Regions from separate parts of the Sporosarcina sp. P26b genome, predicted to be linked through region 4. Evidence: riboswitches for the same ligand, from Rfam matches in the RefSeq annotation. Region 4 holds a riboswitch; each other region holds the start of a gene.
The links. A riboswitch is a leader RNA that binds a small molecule or an ion and turns the genes downstream of it on or off. The one in region 4 is predicted to bind S-adenosylmethionine.
Positions count from the first base shown of each region.

Region 1: another riboswitch for S-adenosylmethionine. It lies ahead of CSV69_RS06435 (bifunctional homocysteine S-methyltransferase/methylenetetrahydrofolate reductase); the one in region 4 lies ahead of CSV69_RS07125 (O-acetylhomoserine aminocarboxypropyltransferase/cysteine synthase family protein).
Region 2: another riboswitch for S-adenosylmethionine. It lies ahead of metK (methionine adenosyltransferase); the one in region 4 lies ahead of CSV69_RS07125 (O-acetylhomoserine aminocarboxypropyltransferase/cysteine synthase family protein).
Region 3: another riboswitch for S-adenosylmethionine. It lies ahead of CSV69_RS12295 (methionine ABC transporter ATP-binding protein); the one in region 4 lies ahead of CSV69_RS07125 (O-acetylhomoserine aminocarboxypropyltransferase/cysteine synthase family protein).

Region 1 is NZ_PDYW01000004.1:157,895-162,644, forward strand. Features, by position in the region: gene CSV69_RS06415 (CtsR family transcriptional regulator) at 1-22, opposite strand, end outside; gene bioB (biotin synthase BioB) at 382-1,383, opposite strand; gene CSV69_RS06425 (biotin transporter BioY) at 1,383-1,985, opposite strand; gene CSV69_RS06430 (hypothetical protein) at 2,112-2,309, opposite strand; SAM riboswitch class I at 2,474-2,585, shown strand; gene CSV69_RS06435 (bifunctional homocysteine S-methyltransferase/methylenetetrahydrofolate reductase) at 2,668-4,527, shown strand; gene metH (methionine synthase) at 4,508-4,750, shown strand, end outside.
Region 2 is NZ_PDYW01000001.1:14,767-19,516, reverse strand. Features, by position in the region: gene CSV69_RS00135 (hypothetical protein) at 1-109, shown strand, start outside; gene CSV69_RS00130 (DUF3891 family protein) at 78-887, shown strand; gene metK (methionine adenosyltransferase) at 930-2,141, opposite strand; SAM riboswitch class I at 2,318-2,437, opposite strand; gene pckA (phosphoenolpyruvate carboxykinase (ATP)) at 2,613-4,205, shown strand; gene CSV69_RS16740 (hypothetical protein) at 4,390-4,560, opposite strand; gene CSV69_RS16735 (hypothetical protein) at 4,554-4,724, opposite strand.
Region 3 is NZ_PDYW01000016.1:171-4,920, forward strand. Features, by position in the region: gene CSV69_RS12275 (arsenate reductase family protein) at 333-692, shown strand; gene gcvH (glycine cleavage system protein GcvH) at 769-1,149, shown strand; gene CSV69_RS12285 (toprim domain-containing protein) at 1,211-1,564, shown strand; gene CSV69_RS12290 (thioredoxin family protein) at 1,557-1,856, shown strand; SAM riboswitch class I at 1,906-2,011, shown strand; gene CSV69_RS12295 (methionine ABC transporter ATP-binding protein) at 2,096-3,121, shown strand; gene CSV69_RS12300 (methionine ABC transporter permease) at 3,114-3,782, shown strand; gene CSV69_RS12305 (MetQ/NlpA family ABC transporter substrate-binding protein) at 3,848-4,702, shown strand.
Region 4 is NZ_PDYW01000005.1:54,992-59,741, forward strand. Features, by position in the region: gene CSV69_RS07105 (sulfurtransferase TusA family protein) at 1-210, shown strand, start outside; gene CSV69_RS07110 (MBL fold metallo-hydrolase) at 207-1,328, shown strand; gene CSV69_RS07115 (sulfurtransferase TusA family protein) at 1,386-1,613, shown strand; gene CSV69_RS07120 (sulfite exporter TauE/SafE family protein) at 1,671-2,447, shown strand; SAM riboswitch class I at 2,687-2,790, shown strand; gene CSV69_RS07125 (O-acetylhomoserine aminocarboxypropyltransferase/cysteine synthase family protein) at 3,044-4,324, shown strand; gene CSV69_RS07130 (glycine betaine uptake BCCT transporter) at 4,372-4,750, opposite strand, start outside.

The DNA.
Region 1 (4,750 bases), on a different contig from region 4:
TAATGTCAGAAATATTACGCATCTCGTCACCTCGTTTCGCTCAACGTTCTAGTTGACTTTGACTATCTTTGACTTGATTGTATCGCAAAAATCGGACATGATGCAATTCATTTGTTTGTATGTATACCTGTTTAGGCTGAAAGGAAACCTGTTGCTAGGTTGTCACATTAGGCTATTTATTATTCAATTAGTTACCAGACAAAAACATAGTGAGTTGGTAGGGACTGTTGATTACGCTCCAAACAGATGCGTTTCACTGACGATCGCTTATTATAATCTTTCTAAAAAGAATACCAATTAAAAAATAAAAGACTGAAGAACAAATCCTCATAGCGGATTGTCTTCAGTCATATACTGTCCAAAAGTTTTCTTCTTTTCTCTTTACATAGTGATGGGTTCTTTACGCATTGGTTCTAGGTCGACTTCGAAGCCCATGTCTTCAAGCATCTTTAGATCTTGGTCATTTTCTTGACCCGCTGTTGTGAGGTAATCACCGATGAAGATAGAGTTTGCTGCGTAAAGACCTAGTGGTTGTAGACTTCTTAGATTGACTTCACGTCCACCCGAGATACGGATTTCTTTGCTAGGGTTAATGTAGCGGAACAGACACAGGACTTTTAGACAGTAGCGTGGGTCCAGTTCTGACGTTCCTTCTAATGGTGTTCCATCAACTGCGTGCAGGAAGTTTACAGGTATGGAGTCTGCGTCCAGTTCGCGCAGGCTACGTGCCATAGAGATAATGTCTTGCTTTGTTTCACGCATGCCGACGATGACGCCTGAACACGGAGAAATGCCTGCTTCTTTGGCCAATCCTACAGTGTTTACACGATCTTCGTATGTGTGCGACGTTGTTATACTTTCGTGATGCTCTGCGGATGTGTTCAAGTTGTGGTTGTAGCGATCTACTCCTGCCTCTTTCAAACGAGTCGCTTGTCCTGGCTTCAAAATTCCTAGGCAAGCACATACCGTCATTCCTTTATGCTTTTCTTTAATTTGTTTAACAGAGTCAATGACTATGTCCAGTTCACTGTCACGTGGTCCCCGTCCACTTGCAACGATGCAATAAGTGCCTGCTTTATTGGCAGCCGCACGCTCCGCACCTTCAAGTATCTCTTCTGATTTCATCATTGCATACTTTTCGACAGGCGCTTTTGAAACGATGGACTGAGCGCAATAACCACAGTTCTCCGGACATAAACCTGATTTCGTATTGATGATCATATTCAACTTTACTTTATTTCCGAAATAATGTGATCGAATCGAGTACGTTGCATGCAGCAATAATAGTAAATCTTCATCTGGGCTGTTTAATAGTGCAAGTGATTCCTCGTCGGTTAATACATGTCCTTCTAGTACTCTAGTAGCGAGTTGTTGGTAATTCATTATAATGTACGCCTCACTTTCAAGTGTTTTGATATTCTGAACGCAAACATGCCTGACAACACAGCTAGAATTAGATCTTTTGGCAGTGGAGGCATCATCCATAGCCATGCAATCTTATAAGAAAACACCTCGGGTGCAGCAGCCCACATCTTATACGCAAAATACATCCAACTTGTACCTAGTATGTAGTTGATTGCGGTAGCGACTAGCGCTGCGGTAATAAAAGCAGGCAGGGTCTGATTTCGCTCGACAATCTTTCCCGCTACATAAGCAATTAGAATGAAAGTAACAATAAAACCGAACGTCGGACTTAATATCTGACCGAATCCGCCTGAAAATCTTGCGAAAACCGGTGCACCCGCTAGCCCTATTAACATATACACCGTCATTGATAACGCACCTAGACGGCTGCCGAGTAATAGTCCCGACAAGATTGCGAAAAACGTTTGCAATGTAATAGGTACTCCACCAACTACTAAAAACGGCACGAAGGATGTAATATTTGCACCAATCATCATTAATGATGCGAACATTCCACTGTATACAATGGTTAGTGCATTGAATCTACTGACCGGTCGACTCTCTGTTGCAGTTGCCATCATGTCACCTCTTTTTATATTAGTTACCATAAAAATAATAGAGGTTAACTCATCTTGTGTCAACACTATTTATTCTTAAGTTAACTCTAAAAATAAATAAAAAAAAGACTGCAGCATCATGCTGACAGCCTACTTCTTCTTATCAATCTGTTCTTCCTTTTCTTTACGGAACAGAACGCTTGAAATTAAACCACTAAATATTGCAGCTGCAATCGTAATGTACACGCGCATATCATAAGTAACTTCTTCGTAACTATTACCTATCATGATCCAAGCAAGAGTACCTACAAGAACAGCGATTGGAAATGAGTATTTAAAGAACCGCATAATTCCTCACCTTTTCAATTTACTCCTTTAACTTTATCATAAATATCGCAATTTCTCTATGTTGCAAATCCCGACTACGAACTTCACTGAATGTTCACTTGACGAAGAACAACAAAGCCGCTATGATGTGGTTAGAATAATCAAAATAATTGAATAAGAATCGTATCTTATCAAGAGAAGCTGAGGGACTGGCCCGTCGACGCTTCAGCAACCAGCCGTTTAGGCAAGGTGCTACTTCCAGCAGTCTGTCAAGTTGACGCACTGAAAAGATGAGAGGGAACTAGTCATTGAGATTACAAAGCCTTCTAATATACTTGAAGGCTTTTTTTGATTAGAAAAGCAAAGGGGAGATGGGAACATGTCATTGCTAGAGAAACTACAAACAAATGTCCTAACAGCAGATGGGGCAATGGGGACGATTTTATATTCTTACGGAATTGATTATTGTTATGAAGAGCTAAACATAGAAAAGCCCGAAATTATAGAGCAAATTCACCAAGACTACATCGCAGCAGGTGCAGATATCATCCAAACGAACACATACAGCGCTAACGCGATTAAATTGGCCCGATATGGTTTGGAGAGTCATGTGACGGAATTCAATAAAGCAGCCATCCAAATCGCAAAGCGCGCAGCAGCACCTGGCGGACAATTCGTTCTTGGCACAATCGGCGGTCTACGTGGCATTCGTAAAAGTGATGCGACATTGGATGAAATAGAAAAAGTCGTATTAGAACAAGCAAACGCATTATTAACAGGTGATCCCGACGGTCTTTTATTGGAGACCTATTATGATTTTGAAGAATTAGCATCTGTTGTTAGCACATTAAAGAAAGTTACGGACGTGCCATTAATTGCACAAGTTTCTATGCATGACCCCGGTGTACTTCAAAACGGACTTTCATTAAACGATGCTCTTCACCAACTTGAGTCTCTCGGTGCAGACGTTGTAGGCGTCAACTGTCGCTTAGGACCTTACCACACGATTCAAGCATTCGATAATGTCACGTTACCGAAAAAAGCATTTTTATCAGCTTATCCAAACGCCAGCCTATTAGACGTAGAAGATGGACGAATAGTCTATGAATCAGAGGCAGAGTATTTCGGTCGTGCTGCCGTACTACTACGCGATCAAGGGGTTCGGTTAATCGGTGGATGTTGCGGTACAACGCCTAAACATATTAAAGCAGCCAAAACGCAGTTAGCTAGACTTGCGCCTATTACAGAAAAAGTCGTACAGCCGTCAAAACCTATCGTCATCCAAGAAGCGAGTCCTGTACAACACCAACCGCTTCACATAAAAGCCAAAACAGAGCGTACGGTGATTGTAGAGTTGGATACACCGCGCCATTTAGAGACAGAAGATTATGTCAAAGGCGCGAACGTATTATACGATGCAGGCGTTGACGCGATCACAATGGCGGACAACTCACTTGCCTCCCCTCGTATCAGTAATATGGCGATGGGCTCAATCATTAAAATGCAACACAATATTCGCCCGCTCGTTCATTTGACATGTCGCGATCATAATCTTATTGGATTGCAGTCACATTTGATGGGTTTGGATGCACTAGGTATCACGGATGTGCTGGCGGTAACAGGTGACCCAACGAAAGTGGGAGATTTCCCAGGGGCTACGAGCGTTTATGACGTGAACAGTATGGAGTTAATACAATTAATCAAAAAGTTGAATGAAGGTATTTCCTTCTCTGGAAAGCCATTGCGCAAAAAAGCCAACTTCTCTATTTCAGCAGCATTCAATCCGAACGTACGCGTAGTGGAACGTGCCGTACAGCGGCTAGATAAGAAAATCGAAGCGGGCGCAGACTACTTTATCACTCAACCTGTTTATACAAAAGAAAAAATCATAGAAGTATATGAAGCAACGAAGCATTTGGACACACCGATTTTTATTGGGATTATGCCGTTGACGAATATTCGAAACGCAGAGTTCTTGCATCACGAAGTACCTGGCATTAAGCTTTCCGATGAAGTATTGGAAAGAATGCGCCAGTGCAGTGATGATCGAGATCAATCGACAGAAGTTGGCCTGGAAATCGCAAAAGAACTTCTTGATACAGCAGCGAAATACTTTAAAGGTATCTATCTAATTACACCATTCCTTCGTTACGATATGACGTTAGAGTTGTATGAGTATATTAAGGAATTAGACGAGCAGAAGGAGAGGGAATTACTACATGCAGAGACATCCTATTGAAGAACAACTAGATAAACGAATCCTGATCATTGACGGTGCGATGGGGACGATGCTACAAGCGGAAGATTTCTCGACAGAGGACTTCGGCGGAGAAGAATACGATGGATGTAACGAATACATGAGTGTGTTACGCCCTGATGTTTTAGAAAAGATTCACGATGAGTACTTAGAAGCTGGCGCTGATATCATTTGCACGAATACGTTTGGTGGTACACCCCTTGTG
Region 2 (4,750 bases), on a different contig from region 4:
AGCAGAAGAAATGTATCAGGAAGAAATGGAGAAAATTGAAAAAGTAAAGGAAGAAATTAAAGAAGAGATCATAAAAAATGATAGCGTCCCTCCTGACAAGAAAGGATGAGTTGATGATTGTACGTGAACACGAGAAAACATTTAGCTTTGTGCAACAACATCATCATGGACACCTAGCCGGTGAATTAATGAAACACTGGAAAAAGGATATGTTTCCTGAAGATCAATGGCGTCATTCCGTATTGACTGCCATTCGTAACCACGACATCGGCTGGGCTCCTTTTGATAAACAGCCTTTTTGGAATGATGCGAAGTCGGTACCTTTTCGATTCACTGACTTCCCACTTCTCCCTAAAACAGTACTTTATCGTCAAGGAATCGATGATGTAGAAAAGATTGACCACTATGCAGCTATGCTTTGTAGTCTTCATTATGAACAGTTTATACAGAGTAATAACGAAAAAGAAGCTAAGCTATTTATCGAGGGAGAACAGAATCGTCGTGAACGATTGTATAAAGAAATCGAGGATTTTGATAAGGAATTATTTGAAAAGCATTTTGCCTTGCTTCAGCTTGGAGATAACTTTTCTTTATATTGTTGTGTGAATGATCCAGGTGTCGCCAAAGCGAATGAACATATATTCTTTCGCGACGGCATTCCTTCAACAGGCATTTTCCCTGCATTACCGATAGGACGAATTGGGATCTATTTTGCAGATCAGCACACTATTAAGGTGGAAAATTATCCATTTAGCTATTCATTTGACGTTGAAGTAAAGCAAAAGACTGTTTTGAAAAAAGACATTGAGGATCAAGGATTGCTAGTAGCTTATGAAGAGGCAGATTATGAATTGATTCCTTTTCATATTACGCCGGCAAATAAATAAAAAATGCAGAAAGAGGAAATGTTTTCCCCTTTCTGCACTCCATTATTGCTTTACACGTACTTTACTAGCAAGTTCTTTCAACGCTTCCACTTTATCCGTCTGCTCCCATGGCAATTCGATATCCGTGCGGCCAAAGTGACCGTACGCTGCTGTTTGTTTGTAGATTGGACGACGTAGGTCGAGCATTTTAATAATGCCTGCCGGACGAAGGTCAAACAATTCACGTACGAACTCCACTAATTGTGTTTCGGATAGTTTACCTGTGTCGAATGTGTTGATCGAGATAGAAACTGGGCTTGCTACACCAATCGCATATGCCAACTGGACCTCACAGTGCTCAGCTAGTCCAGCTGCCACGATGTTCTTAGCTACGTAACGAGCTGCATAAGAAGCGGAACGATCCACTTTTGTAGCATCTTTACCTGAGAACGCTCCCCCACCATGTCGTGCATAACCACCGTACGTATCAACGATGATTTTACGTCCAGTTAGACCGGAGTCTCCTTGAGGACCACCAACGACGAAGCTGCCGGTAGGGTTAATGAAGTATTTCGTATGCTCGTCCAACAAGTTTTTGGGAACGACTGCATCGATGACTACTTCTTTAATATCTTTCTCGATTTGTTTGAGTGTAGCTTCAGGATGATGTTGTGTGGAAATAACAATCGTGTCAATTCGCACTGGATTATTATCCTGATCATACTCTACTGTTACTTGTGTTTTGCCATCAGGACGCAAATAAGGAATTAGTTCTTCCTTACGTGCTTCTGCTAAACGTCGTGCCAATTTATGAGAAAGACTAATTGGTAAAGGCATAAGTTCCGGTGTTTCATTACATGCATATCCGAACATTAAACCTTGGTCACCTGCTCCGATGTCATCTATGTCTTCATCTGTCATAGACCCTTCACGCGCTTCAAGTGCCACGTTGACACTAGCAGCAATTTCAGGTGATTGCTCATCAATAGATGTAAGTACAGCAGATGTTTCGTAATCAAAGCCGTATTTCGCACGAACATATCCAATTTCCTTTACAGTATCGCGAACTACTTTTGGAATATCCACGTACGTTGTCGTAGTGATTTCTCCCATTACTAATACGAGTCCAGTCGTGATACTCGTTTCACATGCCACACGCGCATTTGGATCCTCGGTTAGGATCGCATCTAAAATTGCGTCTGAAATTTGGTCGCACATCTTGTCTGGATGGCCTTCTGTAACTGATTCTGATGTAAACAGTCGACGGTTTGTCATTTTGTTTCCCCCTATATTAAGCATCATGATACGGTACTCTCATAAGTCCCTGGTAAAGTTCCACGCCTAGACGTCAAGCATATACCATAAGGATTCAGGGCTAGACAATATAAAAAGCCCTTCACTCACATTCAATCCATGAGTAAAAGGCAAAATTTCACGCGCAGCACCTTTCACTCTTATCGTCCAAGGAATTAAACCTTGCTTCAGGTTTGGCACCTTCGCGCTAGACTACTGTCTATTGCAGGTTGCCGGGTTTCACAGGGCCTGTACCCTCCACCAACTCGGGATAAGAGTATCCGTTCATGTCACATCTTATTAAAAAGTTTGGATTTTGTCAATTTTTTTATTCTAAATCACTTGAGTTTTCCATTAGTATAGATTAATATTCTTAATGTGTTATACTATTTACGAATTAGGATATTCTTATCAAGATAAATAAATCGACTACGCAAAGGACGGTATGTAAATATGATATCTGCAAAAATTGATGATAGTTTAAAAAGTCTTCTTAGTGGAAGCAACGTGACGATCCAAGCGTCTGTAGCAGAATTAACGGAAAAAGCAGCAGCAAGAGGCGAAGCTAAACTTTCAGCAGACGGCGCAATTACTGCACGTACAGGCAAGTACACAGGACGCTCACCTAAGGACAAATTCATCGTTGAAGATGCAGTGTCTAAGGATAAAGTAGATTGGGGTAGCACGAACAGCCCAATTTCAGAAGAGATCTTTGATTCATTATACACGAAAGTCATTGATCATTTGAAGGAAAAAGACGAGCTCTTCGTTTTTAAAGGATTTGCAGGCGCGGATAAAGACTCCCAGTTGTCTATCCAAGTAATCAATGAATTAGCTTGGCAGAACCTATTCGTTCACCAGCTATTCATCCGTCCAACAGAAGAAGAATTACAAGCACACGAATCGCAATTCACAATTTTGGCTGCCCCTTCATTCAAAGCGGATCCAAAAGTGGATGGCACTAATTCGGAAACTTTCATCATCGTATCACTCGAGAAACGAATTGTTTTGATTGGTGGAACAGAGTACGCAGGAGAAATGAAAAAATCTATTTTCTCTGTTATGAACTTCTTGCTACCTGAACAAGGTATTCTTTCTATGCACTGTTCAGCAAACGTAGGTGAAGAAGGCGACGTTGCTTTGTTCTTCGGACTTTCTGGAACAGGTAAAACTACTCTTTCAGCAGATGCTAACCGTAAACTAATCGGAGACGATGAGCATGGCTGGTCTGATAACGGCGTATTTAACATTGAAGGTGGATGTTACGCAAAATGTATCAATCTTTCTGCAGAAAAAGAACCTGAAATTTTCGGAGCAATCCGTTTCGGTGCAGTTTTAGAAAACGTTGTATTGGATGAAGTAACGCGCATTCCAGATTATGATGATAAATCATTGACAGAAAACACACGTGCCGCTTACCCTATCGAAAATATCGATAACATCGTGACACCGTCTGTTGCTGGTCATCCTAAGAATATTATCTTCCTAACTGCCGACGCTTCCGGAGTATTGCCTCCGATCTCGATCCTTACAAAAGAACAGGCAATGTACCACTTCTTGAGCGGTTTCACTTCCAAGCTTGCTGGAACTGAGCGTGGAATTACTGCTCCTGAACCAACATTCTCTACTTGCTTCGGCTCACCATTCTTACCACTTCCTGCTGCAACATACGCAGAGATGCTTGGCAAGAAGATCGATGAGCACGGCTCAAAAGTATTCCTTGTGAATACAGGTTGGACTGGCGGAATCTACGGTGTAGGTTCACGTATGAACTTAGGCTATACACGTTCAATGGTACGCGCTGCAATCGCTGGTAAATTAGATAATGTAGAAACAAAGAAGAACGAAATCTTCGGATTGAATATGCCGCTTGAAATCGAAGGTGTACCGAGTAATGTTCTACACCCTCGTTATGCTTGGGAAGATCCGAACGAATACGATAAAGAAGCAAATCGCTTAGCTGATGCTTTCCGTGAGAACTTCAAGAAGTTCAGCCACGTTTCAGAGGACATCGCAATTAAAGGTGGACCACCTGTTATTAAGTAATGATAGCTGAAAGAGGCTGACCCAGAATTCTGGGTCAGCCTCTTTTTTGGTTTTTAATTTGACGAGCATTGTAAGTGGGGCGATGGATGGCTTCCGCCTGCGTTAGATGATGTGTAGGGCAGTTCAGATAGTTGTTTTTCGAATGCGCGGATTATTTGTTCATACAAGTAAGTAGGATACGATGTTAGGTAGCTGTTTTGCGAACCCTTACTCTTCCTTGTTTTATGCAAAAGTAGTGATTTGACTGGCAAAGTAAGTGGGGGCGGTCATTGGCCCCACTTCGGCGGTGGTGGATGGCTTCCTCAATGAGCCAGACAGGAAGTGCACCTGGCTGTCTCATTACTCCGCCTACCACGTGCAGCCGCCTTCGTTAGATAATGTGTAGGGCGGTTCGGATTCTTCTTTTGCAAGAATAGGAATTAGTACTACCCAGTCACTGGTTTTATCTACTATAAACCACAACCTAACTTGGTTCTCACTTAGTAGCGCAGGCACAACTGCGGGGTCGGCCGTGGCCATGAGACAGCTAGCAGCCCCACCGCTAG
Region 3 (4,750 bases), on a different contig from region 4:
ATTATTGTTTTGTCTTTACTTATTTAGATTCAAGTACTGAAGTTCAAAAATCCATTACAAAACGTATTTCAATGCACTATAAAAAAGTGTCTCCTCCTTACATTGCAAGGGATTGGAGTGTAGGAGGGGCGACTCTGGGAGGATCAGCGGGACAGGTGAAACACCCTGCGAGCGAAGCGAAGGGGTGTGGTTCACCGCCCGCCCTCCAGAACGCGTCCCCTCCGAAGCGCAAATCCCCACCCCAGCACTCTGCCAGCTTCTCATTGTTATCACGCCAAACTAGTATCCACACGCCTTTATTTGCTATACTGAAAAAAAGGAGGATTACGACTATGACTATCACATACTACGGCTATCCGAAATGTACCACATGCCGCAAAGCGAAGAAATGGCTCGAGAACGAGGGGATTTCATTCGAAGAACACAACATCGCCGAACAACCACCGAGCGAAGACGACCTTCGTAGCATGATCGCAAACTCCGGGCTCGAAATGAAGAAGTTCTTCAACACAAGCGGCATGAAATATCGCGAGCTCAATTTGAAAGACAAACTACCTACCATGACAGACGACGAAAAGATCGCACTGCTCGCTTCAGACGGAATGCTCATCAAACGTCCACTCGTGTCGGACAACCAAAAAGTGACCGTTGGTTTCAATGAAACAACATTCGCAGAAACATGGAAGAAATGATCTAGAATCTTGTCTTTACGCGGGAACTATGGCAAACTAAAGATAGATAAACTATTATATTTTTGGAGGTAACGACATGAGCACACCAAAAGATTTACGTTATTCAGAAGAGCACGAATGGGTAAAAGAAGAAGACGGTAAATACCGTATCGGAATCACACATTTTGCACAGTCTGAACTAGGGGATATCGTATTCGTTGAACTCCCACAAGTTGGCGATCAATTGAAATCTGACGAGCCTTTCGGAAGCGTTGAATCAGTGAAAACTGTTTCTGAATTGTATGCTCCACTAACTGGTAAAGTTGTAGAAGTGAACGAAAACCTTGAAGACAGCCCTGAATTGGTTAACGAATCTCCATACGAAGGTGCATGGATGGTTGTAGTTGAAATCGATGACAAAGCTGAATTGGATGCGTTAATGACAGCTGAACAATACGAAGAAATGACAGCTGAATAATCATCACAAAGGAAAGCGCTGGAACGTCTCAGCGTTTTTTTTACACTCTAGGAGGAAGCGCATGGACCTGAAAGTTCTCATTGTAGAAGGCGGTTCGGATCGTAAGCGGTTAGTGCCGATCCTTGCAGAGCCTGTAGAGATTCTTTGTACGAATGGTACCATCAGTGCGTACCACATCGAAGAACTGCTTGAGCCGTACGAGCAACATGAAATCTTCATATTTTTGGATGCGGACGCGTCAGGTGAATCCATTCGAAAGCTGTTCAAACAACTGTATCCGGAAGCTAGACACCTATACACGGATCGTCTCTATCGTGAAGTGGAGACGACGCCTATCAAGCTATTGGCCAGCATTTTAGCTGCCGCCAATTTTAAAGTACATCCTAAATTTTTGGCAGGTGGAACACATGAATAATTGGTCAATCGAAGACTGGAAACATGCAAAGGCGGCGGAGCAAATAGCCGCTTTTTATTTATTTACACCTATGTGTGGTACCTGTGCAGTCGCTTCGAAAATGTTAACGGTAATAGAAGCGATGCGACCGGAATTGCCCATTGGAAAAGCGGATTTGAATTACGTCCAGGATATTGCAATCGAATATGAAGTAGAGAGCGTTCCTTGTTTGCTCATTCAACGAAAAGGCGAGCCGATAGAAAAAATTTACGCTTTTCAATCTGTACCTTATCTACTGGAGAAGCTCAGTTGACAATAGAATTCGAAGTATGGTATAAGTAGATAATCAATTGAATACGTAACTCTTATAAAGAGCGGTGGAGGGAAGTGCCCTATGAAGCCCGGCAACCGTCACATATGTGAAATGGTGCCAATTCACTCAAAGTGTAATGCTTTGATAGATGAGAGAAATGGTAACGTACATATGTATATACGTTGGACCTTTCTGCTCAACTGCAGGAAGGTCTTTTTAAATTAAAGGTGGTGCGGAAAATGATTCAACTAGCAAACGTTCATAAAAGGTTCCAATTGAACCGTTCAGAAATTGTCGCAGTAGATGATGTGACATTTGACATCGAAGAAGGAGAAATTTTCGGCGTCATCGGATACAGCGGAGCAGGTAAAAGTACATTGATCAGACTACTGAATGGTCTTGAAACTCCGACGTCCGGTAGTATTAAGATTAATGAACAGGAAATGACGACGTTAAAAGGTGCAGGCTTGCGCAATGCGCGACAGAAAATCAGCATGATCTTTCAACACTTTAATTTGTTGTGGTCGAGAACGGTAGAAGAGAATATCATGTTTCCTCTTGAAATCGCTGGCGTGAAGAAATCGGCACGCAAGCAAAAAGTCAAAGAACTAATTGATTTAGTTGGATTGACAGGACGCGAAAAGGCGTATCCATCACAACTTTCAGGCGGTCAGAAGCAACGTGTCGGTATTGCACGTGCCCTTGCAAATGATCCGGAAGTATTGCTTTGTGATGAAGCGACATCCGCACTCGATCCAGAAACAACGAATGCTATTCTGGATTTATTAACGGATATTAATGAACGTCTTGGACTGACAATTGTTTTGATTACGCATGAAATGCATGTCATTCGTAAGATCTGTAATCGGGTGGCGGTCATGGAAGCCGGAAAAGTGATGGAAATCGGTAACGTGTTGGACGTTTTCCAATCTCCACAGGCTGATATTACGAAGCGTTTCATTTCACAAGTGACAGATACTGGTGATACGGATGCAGCGATGGCTCATTTACAAGAAGAAGTACCTCAAGGGAAGCTAGTGAAGTTAGCCTTCATTGGAGAGCGTACGGAACAGCCAGTGCTTGCTGAGTTAATCCGTAAATTTCCAATTGACGTCAACATCGTACAAGGGAATATTTCGACTACGCGTGACGGCGCATATGGCACATTAGTACTTCAATTGGTAGGCGATACAGCGGTCATTGATGAAGCAATCGTCTTCTTAGATGCCAATGAAGTAAAGACGGAGGTGCTGCTACATGATTGAGCAATGGTTCCCGAATGTTGACTGGGACAAAATGTGGCTTGCGACAGGCGAGACGCTCTATATGTCCGCATACTCGACATTCTTTACGTTCGTTTTTGGTATCGCACTTGGACTTATATTGTTTTTGACTAGCCCAGGACAATTATGGGCTAATAAAATGATTAACGTTATTACTGGCGCGTTCGTGAATATATTCCGATCAATTCCATTCATCATTTTAATTATTTTACTTATCCCATTTACAAAGTTATTGTTTGACAGCATGCGTGGACCGAATGCGGCATTGCCTGCGTTAATCATCGGGGCGGCTCCATTTTACGGACGCATGGTATTGATCGCGTTGCAGGAAATCGATAAAGGGGTTATCGAAGCAGCTCGCTCAATGGGTGCCAAAACATCCACTATTATTTTCAAGGTCTTGTTGCCTGAATCGATGCCAGCATTGGTTTCTGGAATTACGGTGACATCTATTGCACTTGTCGGCTATACGGCGATGGCAGGGGTCATTGGTGCTGGAGGGCTCGGTACACTTGCGTATTTAGAAGGGTTCCAGCGTAGCAGGGAAGACGTTACGATCATGGCAACGATTTTAGTATTGGTTGTCGTATTCATCATCCAAATTATTGGTGATCTCATTGTAAAACGTTTGGACAAACGGTAATAGGATTTTCAGGGTAACCTGTTGACCATAAAACATTCCATTAATGGAGAGGGAGAAATGTGGAGATGAAGAAATTTTTATTCGGTTTATTCGCAGCAGTATTAGTGCTTGCACTGGCAGCATGCGGAACGAAAGACGATAGCAAGGACGGGGCAGCACCAGATGTGGACGAGGCTGAAAAAGGCGAGAAAACAACATTGACAGTAGGGGCGTCTAACACGCCACACGCAGTCATTTTGGAAGAAGCAAAGCCATTACTAGCTGAAAAGGGCTATGATTTAGTAATTGAAAGTTACACAGATTATGTACTTCCCAATAAAGATTTGGATGAAGGTGAATTGGATGCGAACTACTTCCAACACATTCCATACTTAGAAAGTCAGATTGCTGATTTCGGTTATGATTTCGTCAATGCTGGTGCAATCCACATCGAGCCAATCGGTGTGTACTCTAAGAAATATGATTCACTTGAAGAACTTCCTGAAGGTGCTACAATCTTGATCAGTAACTCGGTTGCAGATCACGGACGTGTACTGGCTATGCTTGAGGAAAAAGGCTTGATTAAGTTGGCTGACGACGTAGAAAAAGTGAAAGCAGAAGTAGGAGATATCGTAGAAAATCCGAAAGATCTAAAGTTTGATGCGAACTACGAAGCGGCATTAATGCCTCAGTTATATGCGAATGATGAAGGCGATGCATTGTTGATCAACTCGAACTTTGCAATCGACGCTGGTTTAAATCCAATGGAAGATTCTATTGCGCTAGAAGATAAAGAGTCTCCTTATGTTAACGTAATTGCTGTAAATAGCGGTGACGAAGACAGTGATGCAATCAAAGCTTTGGTCGAAGTATTGACTTCAGAACAAATCCAAAACTTCATTTTAGACGAATGGTCTGGATCAGTCGTTCCAGTACAATAAACAAAGAAATGCCGGTAGCTATTGCAGCTACCGGTTTTTTATTAGGCT
Region 4 (4,750 bases):
CTATCCATACCTCTTGGCCAATTGGATGAACGAATGTCGTACTTCAGTAAAGACAAGAAGCTCTTCGTTGTATGCCGAACAGGTAACCGCAGTGATATGGCATGTCAAAAACTAGTGGCAAAGGGTTTTGAAGATGTCACGAATGTAATTCCTGGTATGTCAAAATGGAATGGTGAAATAGAAAATACAGTAGGGGGTATGAATAAATGAGAATCATTCAATCAAGTGAAGTAGCAAAGCGCGTTATTGCGAAAGAGTCATTATTCATTTTGGATGTTCGAAATGAAACTGCATTTGAAGATTGGAAAATCGAAGGTGACCAAGTGCGCTATTTAAACGTACCGTACTTTGATTTATTGGATGGCATCGAAGAAATTGAAGACCAATTGCCAAAAGATGAGGAGATCCTAGTAGTCTGTGCTAAAGAAGGTTCGTCCGTCATGGTGGCGGAAATCCTTGAAGAAGCAGGCTATTCAGTAGGCTATCTTTCAGGAGGAATGAAAGCGTGGAGCGAGTATTTGGAGCCGGTGAAGATTGCCGATTTGAAATCAGGTGGTGAGCTCTATCAATTCGTCCGTCTTGGTAAAGGGTGTCTTTCCTATATGGTCATATCAGGAGGAGAAGCGGCAATCATTGACGCGACGCGGATGACAGATGTGTTTATGGACTTTGCTACGCAACGCGGTGTGAAGATCACAAATGTACTCGATACGCACTTGCATGCGGATCACATTTCAGGTGGTCGTCAGATTGCAAAAGCAACGGGGGCAACGTACTGGCTACCGCCAAAAGATGCAGAAGAAGTCGTATTTGAATATGCTGCATTAGAAGGCGATACGTCGATTCAAGTAGGTGATACTAAAATTGATATTCAAGCACTTTATTCGCCAGGACACACTATTGGTTCGACTTCATTTATTGTCGATGATAGCTATTTGATGACCGGTGATATTCTGTTCATTGATTCGATTGGACGTCCGGATTTGGCAGGATTGGCAGAAGATTGGGTAGGCGACTTACGTGAGTCCTTGTATAGTCGTTATAAAGAATTGTCAGAAGAACTAACGGTTTTACCGGCTCACTTCATGATTATAGATGAGTTGAATGAAGACGGCAGCGTGTCGGAAAAGCTTGGCGTGTTGTATAAGCAAAACCACGGCTTGAGCATTGAAGATGAAAAAGAGTTCAGAGAATTAGTCACGGGGAACTTGCCTCCGCAACCGAACGCGTATCAGGAAATACGACAGATGAATATGGGGAAAATCCAACCTGACGAAGAAACGCAACGTGAGATGGAGATTGGCCCGAATCGCTGTGCGGTACGGTAAATAGTTATATTAAATCAGCTGTAAAACAATAACCCACATTAAAAGGAGAAGATAAATATGAGTTCAACAACATTTTTAGACGCAAAAGGGCTAGCGTGTCCAATGCCGATCGTACGTGCAAAGAAAGCAATGAAGGATATGCAAACAGGAGATGTTCTGGAGATTCATACGACAGACAAAGGATCGGTATCCGACCTGACAGCATGGGCGGCTTCTGGTAATCATGAAATAAAAGACCAGCAACAAGAGTCCGATGTCTTTAAATTTTGGATCCAAAAAGGGTAAACTTAGGGTAGAGGGAATGGCTGTCTCCCTCTTTCATCAGGAAGAAGGGAGAACATCATGACCATTCCATTTATTATTACGATCTTCCTCATTGGACTCGTCGGCTCGTTCCTTTCCGGAATGATGGGAATCGGGGGCGCGATTGTCAAATATCCAATGTTGTTATTTATTCCTGCACTACTTGGTTTTACTGCGTTTACACCACATGAAGTAGCTGGTATAACTGCAGTTGAAGTATTCTTTGCGTCACTTTCAGGAGTTTTGGCGTACCGAAAAAGTAATCTGATTTTGAAGCCACTTGTTCTTTATATGGGGATTAGTGTGTTGATCGGCAGTGTGATCGGCGGTGCAGGTTCCAGTATGCTATCAGAAGCGACTGTAAATATCGTCTATGGTATTCTGGCTGTGCTTGCGGCAATTATGATGTTTATTCCGAAAAAGGGGTTGGATGATCAGCCGATTGAAGAAATTACATTTAATCGCATCATAGCTTCCAGTGCGGCATTCATTGTTGGATTGGCAGCAGGAATCGTTGGAGCTGGTGGTGCATTTATCATGGTACCGATTATGCTCGTCATCCTAAAGATCCCAACACGCGTTACAATTGCTACATCATTGGCCATCACATTACTATCATCAGTAGGTTCGGCGTCAGGTAAATTTTTCACTGGGCAAGTGCCGTACGGACCTGCTCTCGTCATGATAATCGCAAGCATTATCGCAGCTCCAATCGGTGTGAAAGTCAGCCGTAGAGTAAACACCAAAGTCCTACAAAGCATCCTTGCCGTTCTCATCATGGCATCGGCCGTGAAGATTTGGTGGGATATATTCTAATAAAATCAACATCGCCAGAACATCGTTCATTGAACATGTTTCTGGCGATTTTTAGTGAAGTGGCAAGTGGAAAAACTTCAAACGTCACTAACATTAGATTAACGGCGGTTTCACTGTTCCATTTTTCATGTCAACATGTCAAAACTTATACTAATTTCAAAACATTCTATTAAATTACCTTGCAATAGACTCGGAATAGCCGTATACTATTTTTCAACGATGGAAAACGAATAGACACACTCTTATCAAGAGCGGCGGAGGGATTAGGCCCTGTGATGCCCGGCAACCGGCGAAAGCAAAGGTGCTACTTCCTACAAACTATAAGTAGTTTGGAAGATAAGGGAGGAATAAGCGAAAGCGCAGCCCTCTTCTTATTAGGAAGAAGGGTTTTTTGTGTACCTAAGCTCCCTCTTGCACTTTTCGAGTGTCTAGTTCCAGAGGGCAGCTGCTCGGGACGTTTCGGTCTAAACGAAAAGGAGAAGAACACTCCTTTGTGTTCAGCCCTCCAACGCCTGTCGCAGCTAGGCGCCCTCTGCCACTTTTCGAGTGTTCCATCGATACATGATAAAAAGACATGATAAAAAAGGGGAATGGTTATGACGAATTTACAGCCAGAAACGATTTTATTACATGGAGGGCAAAAGCCGGATCCGGAGTCGGGTTCACGTGCGTTGCCAATTCATCGTACGACTTCTTATGTATTCAGAGACACGGAACATGCTCAAAACTTATTTGCCTTAAAAGAAGCAGGCAATATCTATACACGTATCACGAACCCGACAGTAGCTGTTTTCGAAGAGCGCGTTGCACAGCTTGAAGGAGGGACTGCGGCGGTTGCGTTGTCTTCCGGAATGGCGGCCATTGCGTTCTCTATTATGAACATTGCCGAAGCTGGCGATGAAATTGTTGCAGCTAGCAATCTGTACGGTGGTACATACAACTTATTTGCTGTGACATTACCGCGTTACGGTATTACTGTAAAGTTTGTTGATGCTTCTGACCCGAAGAATTTTGAAGCAGCCATTACGGATAAAACAAAAGCCTTGTTTGCAGAAACTATCGGTAACCCAAGCTTGCAGGTTCTGGATGTGGAAGCTGTTGCGAATATCGCGCATGAAAATGGGATTCCATTGCTTGTCGATAATACATTCCCATCTCCATATGGCTCGAATCCGATTGAATTCGGTGCGGACGTTGTTATTCATTCAGCAACGAAATGGATTGGTGGGCATGGTACGACAATTGGTGGAGTAGCGGTCGATGCAGGTAAATTTGACTGGACGCAAGGAAGATTCCCTGGGTTCACAGAGCCTGATGAGTCTTACCATGGCTTACGTTACGGTATCGACACTGCAGCGGCTGCTTTCGCAACAAAACTGCGTGTGCAATTGCTAAGAGACTTTGGTCCATGTCTAGCTCCTGACAGTGCATTCAACTTGTTGCAAGGCCTAGAAACACTTCATTTACGCGTACCTCGCCACAATGAAAATGCGCAGAAAGTGGCGGCATTCCTGCAAGGTCATGATGCAGTAGAATGGGTGACATATACGGGTCTTGAAGATCATCCTACAGCGGAACTGGCTACTAAACACTTGAAGAACGGGTACGGCTCCATCATTGTATTTGGAATAAAAGGTGGTCGCGATGCAGGTCGCGAAGTTATCGATAATGTGGAGATTTGGTCTCATGTCGCGAACGTTGGGGATGCAAAGTCGTTGATCATCCATCCAGCTTCGACTACACATCAACAGTTATCGGCAGAGGATTTGAAAAACTCGGGTGTAAGCGAAGAACTAATCCGTCTATCAGTCGGATTGGAATCGGCAGAGGATATTATTGCGGATTTGAAACAAGCAATTGAAAAAGCAACAAATTGATATACAAAAAAGGAACACCTCGCAAATTTGCGTTGGTGTTCCTTTTTTTACTTGCGTTTTATTCGTTTTCGTTCATCCTTCAATGATTTGAACAGGGAAGTAACCATCATAATCAGTATAATGGAGAATGGCAAAGCGGCAATAATAATGACGTTTTGCAATGCGTCCAATCCACCCACATAAAGTAGGATAATTGCGATGGAAGATTGAATGACACCCCATACAATTTTTAAATTATTAGGCGGAGTCAATGAACCGTACGACGACTGCATGCCGAGTACAAATGTAGCCGAATCCGCTGAAGTAATGAAGAATGATGTAATCAGCAAGATGGCAATGATGGAAATCACAAATGACCAAGGTAGTCCACTGAACATCTCAAAGATTGTCAGTTCAGTTGCGCTTGAAGCCAGGTCGATAATGCCT